Linked DNA regions of Thermogutta terrifontis. The protein of the gene in region 2 binds, or shares a complex with, the protein of the main gene of each other region. Links are inferred from orthologs where the notes say so. Each region holds a gene or a part of one and is shown on either strand. Other genes may lie near its edges. The genes, in order: carB and carA.

The links.
Region 1: the proteins of carA (region 2) and carB are in contact, whole or in part, in a solved structure (PDB 1KEE), measured with the Escherichia coli proteins. The link is inferred for Thermogutta terrifontis from one-to-one orthologs.

Annotation. Positions count from the first base shown.
Region 1 is NZ_CP018477.1:1,291,979-1,298,599, reverse strand. The notes cover bases 1,456-5,274. They hold carB (carbamoyl-phosphate synthase large subunit), read left to right. Parts: upstream 1,456-1,801; coding sequence 1,802-5,074; downstream 5,075-5,274. Also shown: argH (argininosuccinate lyase), read right to left, coding at 1-1,118; THTE_RS04840 (DUF6259 domain-containing protein), read left to right, coding at 5,371-6,621. UniProt on the Escherichia coli protein: Large subunit of the glutamine-dependent carbamoyl phosphate synthetase (CPSase).
Region 2 is NZ_CP018477.1:4,501,890-4,507,573, reverse strand. The notes cover bases 1,841-4,722. They hold carA (glutamine-hydrolyzing carbamoyl-phosphate synthase small subunit), read left to right. Parts: upstream 1,841-2,645; coding sequence 2,646-3,800; downstream 3,801-4,722. Other genes in these bases: ald (alanine dehydrogenase), read left to right, coding at 4,535-4,722; THTE_RS16675 (hypothetical protein), read left to right, coding at 3,894-4,262. Also shown: THTE_RS16690 (alpha-L-fucosidase), read left to right, coding at 1-792; THTE_RS16685 (TrmH family RNA methyltransferase), read left to right, coding at 812-1,675; more of ald, read left to right, coding at 4,723-5,641; folK (2-amino-4-hydroxy-6-hydroxymethyldihydropteridine diphosphokinase), read left to right, coding at 5,681-5,684. UniProt on the Escherichia coli protein: Small subunit of the glutamine-dependent carbamoyl phosphate synthetase (CPSase).

The DNA.
Region 1 (6,621 bases), 3.2 Mb from region 2 along the record:
TCCATCAATGTGGTGGCATCCAGGTGGCCCTCTTCCAGTCGAGCGGCAATCGCCTCACGATTAAGCTCCGCGCCCCGGATGAGGGGTTCAGCCACCTCCAGGCAACTCGCCACCGTATCGTAGGCGTCGAAAACCGGCGGTTTGTCTTCCTGAAGATCCCGGTTGTAGGCCAGCGGCAAACCTTTGAGGAGCACAAGCAGTATCTGCAAATCCCCAATCACCCGGGCGGTCTTACCGCGGATGAGTTCAAGAACATCCGGATTTACCTTCTGAGGCATGATCGATGAGCCCGTGCAAAAACCCTCGGGCAACTTTAAAAATCCATATTCGGTGGTGGACCAGAGGATCCATTCCTCCGCCCAGTGACTGAGATGAACCGCCAGAAGACTGAGCGCAAACACAAATTCGACGGCGAAATCGCGGTCGCTCGTGGCGTCGATGCTGTTCCGGCTGGGTGCGTCAAACCCCAGTTCCCTCGCTGTCATCTCGCGATCGATGGGCAAGCTCGTTCCCGCAACTGCGGCCGAGCCCAGCGGACACACATTCACCCGCTTCCGGCAGTCCATGAGTCTTTCGACGTCGCGTTCTAACTTTTCGCAGTAGGCCAACCAGTAGTGGGGAGCAAGCACAGGTTGCGCCCGTCGCAAATGGGTATAACCCGGAAGAATGACATCGAAATCGGTTTCACAGCGATCGACGAAGGCTGCCTGCACAGCTCGGATGCGCGGAATGAGTGCGTCAATCGCGTCGCGGACCCAGAGGCGAAAATCTGTGGCCACCTGATCGTTGCGGCTGCGGGCTGTGTGCAATTTTCGTCCCACGTCCCCCAGGCGGTCGATGAGCGACTTTTCGATGTGCATGTGGATGTCTTCCCATTCATCCGAGAATGGGAATCGACCGGTGGCAATCTCCTCCCGGATTTCCTGAAGTGCTGTGATGATCTGATTTGCCTCATCTGGGGTAAGCAATCCCACCTGGGCCAGCATCCTGGCGTGGGCCATGGAGCCCGCGATATCCTGCTGATAGAGTCGCCGATCGAAGCTGATACTCTCCGTGAAGCGTTCCACACGACGATCCGTGGCTTCCCGGAACACTCCACCCCAGGGCTTTTCCGTCACGGCAGTTGTCTCCCCACGGACTTATGCATTAAACAAACAGTGCCTTGTTGACTGTGCGCAAAAAAATTTTTCAGCGTTCATACCGCAACGGGGAGGCGCGCAGCTGAAAGCTCCTCCCCGTGTGTGCAGCCCCTCCTCCAGAGGAATGGCTCTAAAAACTGCAATCACGACGGCGCACGGATTTTTTCTAGACGAGTTGGCCGCTTCCGTCAATCGAGTCTCCCGGCTGAGCCACCCCCACTTTTGTAGAAACCTCTGACACATTTCTGGCGCAGTGGGTTGAAGGGGCAATTCGTGAATTGCCCCTACCGGAATGTTCATGGATCACCCCACCCATCAGAAGCAAAACCAGCAACGTTCTTGGTCCCCCACCAGGATTCTCATCCCTCGGCCATTTCAGAAGTAGCTGAATTCCAGCCCAAGGGTGGGTTGAAATTCTGCGCCGATCGTCCATAAATGAAGTAATTTGCGCCCCGCCTCACCGCAACGTGGAGGTGCGGACCGGAGGCTCTCGATCAGTCGTGAATTTGCAGCTCGCCCATGATACCGGCGGACCAATGGCGGAAATACTGGCGGGTTGTCCGCATTGCTTGTGGGTAACATGCTGGCCGCCCGGTTTTTATCTGGTAAATTTCTCTGAAGTTCGCTAGACCACTGAGACAATCCTGGGGGTTACTACAGACGTGCCACGACGCAACGACATCCACAAAATCCTGCTGATTGGTTCTGGTCCGATCGTTATCGGTCAGGCATGTGAATTCGACTATTCCGGATCGCAGGCGTGCAAGGCCCTTCGCGAAGAGGGGTACGAGGTCGTGCTCATCAACTCCAACCCGGCCACCATAATGACCGATCCGGAAATGGCCCATCGCACCTATATCGAGCCGATCACATGGGAATTCGTGGCCAAGGTCATCGAGAAAGAACGACCGGACGCTCTTCTCCCCACGCTCGGCGGTCAAACTGGTCTGAACGTCGCGATGGATCTCTACCGCCACGGGATTCTCGATCAGTACAAGGTGGAAATGATCGGAGCCAATGCCGAGGCCATCGCCAAGGCCGAGGAACGCGACCGGTTTCGACTGGCAATGGAGCGAATCGGTCTGGATGTTTGCCGCGGCCGAACCGTTCACAATCTTGAGGAAGCCCAGGAAGTTCTCAAGGAGATTGGTCTCCCCTGCGTCGTGCGTCCCAGCTTCACCCTCGGGGGAACCGGTTCGAGCGTAGCGTTCAATCGCGAGCAGTTTCTGGACCTCGTCACCCGCGGGCTGACCGCCTCGCCCATCCATGAAGTCCTGCTTGAGGAATCGGTGCTTGGCTGGAAAGAGTTCGAGCTGGAAGTCATGCGGGACGCGGACGACAACGTCGTCATCATCTGCTCGATTGAAAACCTCGATCCCATGGGAATCCACACCGGGGATTCCATCACCGTCGCGCCCGTACAAACCCTGACGGACAAGGAATATCAGCGGATGCGTGACGCGGCGATCGCCGTGATCCGGGAAATTGGGGTGGATACCGGAGGGTCAAATATCCAGTTTGCGGTCAATCCCAAGACCGGACGGATGGTGGTCATCGAAATGAATCCGCGGGTCAGCCGCTCCAGTGCGTTGGCATCCAAGGCCACCGGCTTTCCGATCGCCAAGATCGCTGCGAAACTGGCGGTAGGATACCGTCTGCACGAACTGGCCAACGACATCACGCGGCTCACCAAGGCCTGCTTTGAGCCCACCATCGACTACGTGGTGACCAAAATTCCCCGCTTCGCTTTTGAGAAATTCCCGGAGGCGGATCCGACACTCACCACGCAGATGAAAAGCGTGGGCGAAACCATGGCGATTGGCCGCACTTTCAAGGAATCGCTGCAGAAAGCGCTCCGCGGTCTGGAAGTGGGGGCGTTCGGTCTGGGTTGCGACGGGAAGGACCTCTGGGGCACTCCGCAGCAGCCCACGCTCGATGAAATTCGCTATAAACTGGCCCATCCCAATGCTCAGCGGATCTGGTACATCCGCTACGCCTTTAAGGCGGGCATGTCAGTGGAGGAGGTGAACGAACTCACTTCCATCGATCCGTGGTTTTTGCACAACATCAAAGAGATTGTCGATCTTGAAAACGAGCTCCGCGGCTACCGCGACATCAGCGAGGTGAGCACGCCCAAGCTCCGGCAGGCCAAACAGTATGGGTTTTCCGACCGCCAACTCGCGGTCATCTGGAACCGCACCGAGATGGAAATCCGGGAAGAACGGAAACGCCGGGGGATTGTCGCCACCTTCAAGGCCGTCGATACCTGCGCCGCGGAATTCGAGGCCTACACCCCCTACTACTATTCCACCTACGAAGAGGAAGATGAGACCCCGCCCAAAAAGCCCGGCAAAAAACGGATCATGATCCTGGGGGGCGGTCCCAATCGCATCGGTCAGGGGATTGAATTCGACTACTGCTGCTGCCACGCGAGTTTCGCCCTGCGAGAGCTCGGCATCGAAAGCGTGATGGTCAACTCCAACCCGGAAACGGTGAGCACGGACTACGACACCAGCGATCTGCTCTTCTTTGAACCGCTCACCTGTGAAGACATTCTCAACATCCAGGACCGCGTGCAGGCTGATGGGGTCATTGTCCAGTTCGGTGGACAGACCCCGCTCAATCTTGCCCGTGCCCTCCAGGTGGCAGGCCTGCCGATCATCGGAACGAGTGTGGACACCATCGAGGATGCCGAAGACCGCGAAAAATTCGCCGACGTTCTCCGGCGACTCAACCTGCGGCAGCCGCCGAATGCAATCGCCAGAACTCTGCCCGAGGCCCAGCTCGCGGTCCAGAAAGTCGGTTTTCCGGTGCTCGTTCGTCCGAGCTTCGTACTGGGCGGCCGGGCCATGGAAATCTGCTACGACATGGAACAATTCGAACGCTTCGTCAAAGAGGCGTTCGAAGCGGCGGAAGGCCAGCCCGTCCTCATCGACCGATTCCTGGAGGACGCCACCGAGGTGGACGTGGATGCCATCGCGGACGGAGAGACGGTCGTAGTGGCCGGGGTTATGGAACATATTGAAGAAGCCGGGGTTCATTCGGGCGACTCCGCATGTGCCATTCCACCCTATAGTCTCCCTGGTCCGGTGGTGGAGGAGATTCGACAGGCAACCTGTCTCATGGCCAAAGATCTCCAGGTCAAAGGCCTTATGAACGTCCAGTTTGCCGTCAAACGGGAAGACGGACGGCCGGTGGTTTACGTTTTGGAAGTGAATCCGCGGGCCAGCCGAACCGTGCCGTTCGTGTCGAAGGCAGTGGGCTGGCCGCTCGCCAAATCAGCCGCCAAGGTGATGGTGGGGGTCTCACTGAAGGAACAGGGCTGGACGCGAGCACCGATTCCCAATCGGGTATCGGTCAAAGAAGCCGTCCTCCCGTTCGTGAAGTTCTTTGGCGTGGACATCGTTCTCGGGCCCGAGATGAAGTCCACCGGGGAGGTTATGGGGGTCAGCCGGTATTTTTCCATCGCGTATGCCAAAAGTCAGATTGCGGCAGGGACGGCACTTCCCCGCAGCGGGCGGATTTTTATCAGTGTGGCCGATCGCAACAAGCATCAAATCGTCCATCTCGCCCAGCGTCTTCAGAGTATGGGTTACGAACTACTCGCCACCAAGGGCACGGCGGACCGTCTGGAACAGGCGGGCGTCAAGGTCATCCGGCTGAAAAAAATCAAGGAAGGTCATCCCAACGTGGTGGATTACATTCTCAACGGCGACATCCAGCTCATCATCAATACTCCAAGCGGTAAAGGTGCACGCACCGACGAAGGCCAAATCCGCGCCCTGGCGATCGCTCAGGGAATTCCCTGCATCACCACAATCTCCGCCGCCGAGGCCGCTGTAAAAGCCATGGAGGCCATGCAGGAAAATGCGGAATTCGACGTCGAGGCCGTTCAGGATCGATTCCCCAACTACGGCAAACCCGGTGCTTACTGATCGTCCCTTTGCGCGGCGAGAACGGCCTATACGCACCGTGCCGCGAAAAATCATTTTCCGGTAAACAGATGCGAGCGAAGGATCATCGCGGCTACCCGACTGGTCGCCCGCGCGGACTGGCCGTCCCTTTCATCTCTCCCGCACTCATCCCGTAACAGCATTCTCTTGATTATTCAACGAACCAGGCCTTGGCTTCCTTGTGTCAGCCGAGACGCTATCATGGGGAGCGTGGAAGAGATGTTGTGTATGGCACGGCCCTGCTACCCGTTGCTTTCACCCCATTTAAGGAGCACATTATGCCCTGCCAGGTAAACCTCGGCCTGATGTTTCACACGCTTTTGGACTGCTCCAGCCTGAGATGTCACACCCAAACCAGCCAGGCCAGGACGATGTTCCGCGGCGCGGTCCTGGTGCTGCTTTTGGGCGGTTTTCCGGTACACACGCTGACGGCCAGTGAGCCGGTCTTGCGGATCAACCGACCCGCTCCAGATGGGCTGGTCGTTGCCGAGGTCAATCTCACGCCGACATTCCAGGCATGCGGAATGACGCCGGGGGACTGGCGAGGCCTACGGGGATACCTTGAGACGGGCGATGCCGTGCCGTTGCAGTTCATCCCTGCCGTGGATTTCGATGCACAATCGAACTTTCTCGGCACGCTCATCGTGAGTTTGCCCCGCCCAGATGTGCAGTCCATTCGCCTTCGCTTTGAAACTCCATCCCGGTTACCCACCGCCTGGGATGGCACTGTCCAGACCGGTGCTGTTCGCATCCGGTGTGACCTCGAGCATCAGGCGGGATTCCCAGTGGAATTCGTCTATTCAGAGCCGTCCAAGACATTTCATGTGTCCCGTTGGGCCGACCGCGTCCACGATCGTCAGCTTGGAAGCTTCCTGCTGACAAACGATCCTCAGCCGGAGGTCACGAAGCTTTCTGAAGGTCCCCTGTGTACCGTCATCAGAATTCGCGCCCGGTACGGGGCGACGCAGCAAAATCCGCCCCCGGGTCAACCCAGCGCCGTCTATGACTGGATCTATTTCCATGACCGGCCCCTGATCCTTGTGCAGGCCGTCGCTTCCCAGACTTCCATTCACCCCTGGAACGAGCACCATTTTCTCGAGCTGCAATTCAACCAGAAAGAAATGCCTCGCTGGACTGTGGCCGACCCCATGGAAAACGGCTCTTTTGCGAACACCCAACAGAGCCAGCGCGGTCCGCAGTGGGGATTCATCAGCGACGATGATCACGCTCTGGCGATGCTGGCAGCCGGAACCGTGTTGATTTATGACGCACCCGCTGAGGACGGCAACTACATCCAGGCATGCGGAGAACGTGCCTGGCAAACGTGGGACACGCCATTGGTTAAAAAATCGGCCGTCATCTGGTTGGGGCCCACCGAAAAAGCCGCCTCAGAACTGGCATCGCTCTCCCAAGCCTGGCCCCGCCGGGAAAAAGTTGTGGCCACAACTTTGGAGCTTAGCCGTCTTCTGGCGGAGCTTCGGGCCAAATATCACAAGCTGCCCGCGGAGGAACGCCAGCAAACCTGGTGG
Region 2 (5,684 bases):
GGGCCCATGCCGGACGGCCAAATTGAGCCCCGCCAAGTGGAACGGCTTAGAGAAATCGGTGCGTGGCTGAAAAAATACGGCGATGGGGTGTATGGGACACGCGGCGGTCCGTTCAAACCCGGCTCGTGGGTGGCTTCAACCTGCAAAGACAACAAGATTTACGTGTTCATTTTCAATTGGCCTCAGCAGGGACCGCTCGTTCTTCCCCCTATCAATCAAAAGGTCCTGGCGGCTGTGGTGCGGACAGGGGGTGACCTTAAAATCGAGCAAACCAACACACATCTTGCCGTGAATCTGCCTCCAGAACAGCGCGACCCACTAGTGACGGTGCTGGAACTGACGGTGGAAGGGCAGGCCTTCGATATTCCACCAGTCGCCGTGCCCAGCCTCAGCGGAGCGCTCAGCGCGGGAAAACCGGCCAAAGCCTCAAATGTTTTTCAAAAGCGGGTGACACAATTTGGACCACAAATGGCGGTGGATGATAATCCTGAGACCCGTTGGGCGACGGATGCCGGCACCCATGCCGCGTGGCTGGAAGTGGATCTCCAACGGCCGTGCCGTGTCAATCGCGCTGTGATCGAAGAGGCCTACGCCCCGCGCGTCCAGGAATTCCAGATAGAATATGCGGAGGGGGATCAATGGATCCCCTGTTTCAAGGGAAGCAGGATCGGGGAGCATGCCGAGTTTCGCTTCTCCGAGGTGATGGCGCAGCGGTTTCGCCTCAACATTTTGAAGGCGACAGAAGGGCCGACGATCGGGGAATTTCAACTGTTCGGCAGGGAGCAGAAGTGAGGAGGGCTTTTTCCAACTTATGCCTCGCGAGGTGATTCGCGTTGACTCGTGGGATGATCCACGTCTGGCTCCCTACCGCAACCTCCCAGAACGAACACTCCGAGGGGAATCGATCTTCATCACGGAGGGATGGCTGGTTACGGAGCGACTGCTCAAAAGCCGCTATGAAACGGAGTCCGTTCTCCTTTCTGAGGATTGCGCCGACCGATTTATCGACCAGATTCCGGCAGCCATCCCAGTTTACGTAGGTCCCCGAGAACTTCTCTATCAAGTGGTGGGATATCAGTTCCATCAGGGGGTTCTGGCGGTCGGTAAGAGGCGGATTCTGCCGTCGGTCAGGGATGTGTTGCCGCCACCGGACAAGCCAGGACCGCTTGTTTTAGTGATCTGCCCCCAGATCACCAAGCCGGACAACATCGGCCTGGTTTTTCGGTCGGCCGCCGCCTTCGGCGTTGATGCTGTCATCCTGGGCGAGCGGTGTGCGGAGCCTTTTTCCCGGCGGATCCTCCGCGTCTCGATGGGGGCCGTCCTCCATTTGCCGCTGGCGAAGACCCAGCATCTGCGAGGCGAACTGGAGACGCTCAAGCGCGAATGGCGGGTGGAATTGGTGGCGACGGTGCTCGATCCGCCCGCCGTCTCGCTCCCCGATTTCACTCCACCGGAAAGGCTGGGGCTGCTTTTCGGTCATGAGACGGAGGGGCTCTCGGAAGGCTGGGAAGACCTTTGTGATCATCGCGTCACGATCCCTATGTCGCCCCTCGTGGATTCGCTCAACCTGGGTGTGGCGGCCGGAGTATTCCTTTATGAAATCCGAAGATCGGCTCTATCCCGACGCTGCTCGCCGGTTCCGGGCACGGCCCTGCCATCGACTTCTGATCGATGAGGATTCCGTTGCCCACCCCGTGGATCGCATAGTTTTTTGGGGCTGTGATGGGACAGAAGCATTTCGGTCCTGCCGTGGTTGATGTACCCTCACTTTTTTAACAATCTGAGCGAGGCCAAGGGCTCACATGCTGTAGCGGGCAGGTCATGAATTGCCCCTACAGGTGGTGTGGGCGGGGTGGAACCGGGCCTTCCAATTCAATCAATGGAGGGGCGCCTTTCACGGCGTCCGTCGAACACGGAGGGGCACGCTTGTCGTGCCCGGGGTAGGGGAATGGGTCATCCATCGGTGTTCACCGAACCCGACGAGCGGGTCCCTCCGGCGTTGTAGGGGCAATTCATGAATTGTCCCTACCCGGGAACCGTTTTCCCCCTCGCGGCAAAACACTGCAAACGCGAAGGTGGTGAAGGCTAAAGCCTTCACCAAAAAGCGGCGGTGAATCGCCGTACTCCATGGAGTGCGGGGCTTTAGCCCCGCTTTCCGCGCGGGATGTCGGCTGCCGTGGTTGTGGATGAACTTTGCCCGAACGGGTAAAATAGTTGAAATTGCGCGGATCGACGAGTTGCCAGTTCCAAAAAGAGGCGGGCTAGCGGGCATAAAAATAGGGGCCCTGTTCGCCGGACACAGGGACCCCCTGGGTCGGCCGCCCAAGCACGGGCGTTCGCAAGAACGCCCGCACTGTGAAGCCCCAGCAGCCGTGTTTCATGCTATCGGTGGTTCACGGCCGTGAACTTTAAACTCCGCCCATGCAATTCTCCATCCTGGGTGAAGACCCCATGCAAAGCGCCGATCCTGCGCAAGAGAAATATGTTTCCCGGCTTGAGGGAATGCACAGGTTGTCCCCGGAGTGACCATATCACGCTCGACCATGCACCGGCACGGGTCAAATGGATGGTTGGAGCGTAGAATTCATCGCACGTAGAATGTTTCGCACGGCGAGGAAATAAAAACAGAGGCAAAAAGAGAAGAGATGGAAAAGATCGCCAAACTCGCTCTGGAAGACGGTACGGTCTACACCGGCATGGCCTTCGGTGCCGAAGGCGAGGTTGACGGCGAGGTGTGCTTCAACACCTCGATGACCGGGTATCAGGAAATCCTCACAGATCCCAGCTACCGTGGGCAGATCGTCGTCATGACGTATCCAGAAATTGGCAACTATGGGGTCAACGAGGAAGATTTCGAGAGCTGGAAACCGCACCTGGCGGGCTTCGTTGTGCGAGAGCGCAGCCGCCGCGTAAGTAACTGGCGGGCAACGGGGGACCTGGATCAATTCCTCAAACGCTTCGGTATCGTAGGGCTGGAGGGCATTGACACCCGAGCGCTCGTCCGGCGGATTCGCATCCACGGGGCAATGAAAGGGGTGCTCTCCACCGTGGACCTCGATGACGCAAGTCTCGTCGCCAAGGCGAAGGCCAGTCCGGGGCTGGTAGGGCGGGACCTTGTTCGCGAGGTGTTGCCTCCGGAAGCCTTCGAATGGCATCAGCCCCTCAGCCACTGGACGAAACTCAACGGACAGGTTTTGCGAGAAATCCCTCCCGATGCCCCGCACGTGGTGGCCCTCGATTATGGCATGAAGTACAACATCGCCCGGCATCTGTTCAACACGGGTTGCCGGGTCACGGTGTTGCCAGGCACGGCAACCGCGGAAGACGTCCTTAAGTACCGTCCAGACGGCGTCTTTCTTTCCAACGGACCGGGTGACCCGGAGCCGGTCCGCTACGCTCAACAGACGATCGCTCAACTGCTGGGTAAAGTACCGATATTCGGGATCTGCCTGGGCCACCAACTCCTCGCACTTGCCTGTGGAGCCAAGACCTTCAAGATGAAATTTGGGCACCGAGGGGCCAATCAACCGGTGATGAACAAGGACACGGGCCGGGTGGAAATCACGTGCCAGAACCACGGGTTCGCCGTGGATCCGGACACCCTGCCCCCCTACTTCGAGGTGACCCACTGGAACCTCAACGACAACACTGTGGAAGGATTGCGGCACCTTGAGGTACCGGCTTTCAGCGTTCAGTACCATCCTGAGGCCTCCGCCGGCCCCCACGACAGCCATTACCTGTTTGAACGCTTCCGGCAGTTGATAGACGAATATCGTGGCGCCGTGGCAAAGAGTGCATGATCGCGCGATCAGGCGGAGTCGCGTTTTCAAAATGACCGTAGTAGGAAGAGTAGCACCCGAAATCTGCCTCGCTTTTAAAGAAAATCCCGAGCGATGCCGGTCAGTCTGATTGCGGTGATTGTTTTTTGTGATGTGCTCATAGTGGCCGGTCTGGCGGCCTTTTTTCTTACCGGCGCCAGCCATGTGACGGCGCTCATTCCCACGTTTGCCGGATTCATTCTCCAGGCCACGGCGGGGATAGCGTTGTTGCTTCCCTCGGTCCGTCGGCCGGCCATGCTCGTCACGGCTGTGTTGGCAGGCGTGGGGATCGCGGTGGCGCTTTCTCGCCCAGTCATGAAGCTCTTGGCGGGAGCCGCGCTGGAGTGGAATGCCGCTCTCATTTCACAGGTCATCATGGCCCTGGGGTGCGCCGCCATCTGCTGTGCGTCGATGATGTTCCTTCTCGGTCCTTCGGAACCTTGAGATTATTCCCGATTCTTGTGGCGTAGTGGGTCAGCCAGCGGATGCTCGGGCCCCGATGGACGCCTTGTGCTTTCTTGTCGTGTAGCGCAAGGCGAGAAGTCTACTCCGGAAGGCCCCAAATTTGCCGCGAACGCCGCGAGGCTCCCGGCCCGACATCATGCTCACGCCAAACATCGGGCAACACGTTTCGACGGTGCGGGAAGGTTCTGTAAAATGGCATGGAAGGTTAGCTGCTCATCACGGAGAATGACGGCAATTCACAGGATCGACGCATGATCATTGGGGTTCCGAAAGAGATTAAACCCGACGAGTACCGTGTGGGGATGCTGCCGGTGGGCGTGGAAGATCTGGTCCGCGCCGGACACAAAGTGGTAATGGAGGCCGGGGCGGGTTTCTCATCTGGCATCTCGGATCATGAGTATCTGCGAGCGGGAGCCGAAATCGTGCCCTCCGGCCGAGACGTGTACGAGACCGCGGACCTCATCGTCAAGGTCAAGGAACCCCAGCCGTCCGAAATAGCATATCTTCGCCCAGGACAGGTGATCTTTTCTTTTTTTCACTTTGCCGCGGATCGCAATTTGACGGAACAATTTCTGGCCAGCGATGCCGTCGCCGTGGCCTACGAGACGCTCCAGGACGACCGTGGCCGGCTGCCGCTGCTGACCCCCATGAGTGAGGTGGCCGGGCGAATGAGTATTCAGGAAGGGGCCAAATACCTGGAACGCCCGCAAATGGGTCGCGGAGTTTTGCTGGGTGGCGTGACAGGGGTGGCACCGGCCCATGTTGTCATCCTGGGGGGTGGAGTGGTGGGTTCCAACGCTGCAAAGATGGCTGCAGGTCTGGGCGCCTCCGTCGCCGTCCTCGACATTGATCTGGATCGACTCCGTTATCTGAGCGATGTCCTGCCGCCCAATTGTGCAGTGCTCTACAGCGACCGTTACACAATCCGTGAGCAACTCCGTCAGGCCGATCTGGTCATCGGAGCGGTCCTCGTCCCCGGTGCCCGGGCCCCGCGGTTGATCCAGGAGGAAGACCTCCAGCGGATGCCGCCGGGCTGCGTCATCGTGGATGTGGCGATCGATCAGGGGGGGTGTTGTGCCACCAGTCGGCCAACCACACACGCCCAGCCGATTTATCTCGTCAATGACATCGTTCATTACTGCGTCACCAACATTCCGGGAGCGGTTCCCCGGACCAGCACTCCCGCCCTGTGTCACGCCACGCTTCCCTGGGTAAAACGGCTGGCGGATTTGGGCGTTGAACGGGGAGCACAGGAATTTCGAGAATTGGCCCGCGCCGTCAACATTTATCGGGGAGAAATCACACACCCCAACGTGGCCCAGGCGTTCGATTTACCGTACAGCCGTCGTTTCCTTTAGTCGCCTGTGTTGAACGTCTCCTGAGCACTCGCAAGTCACATGG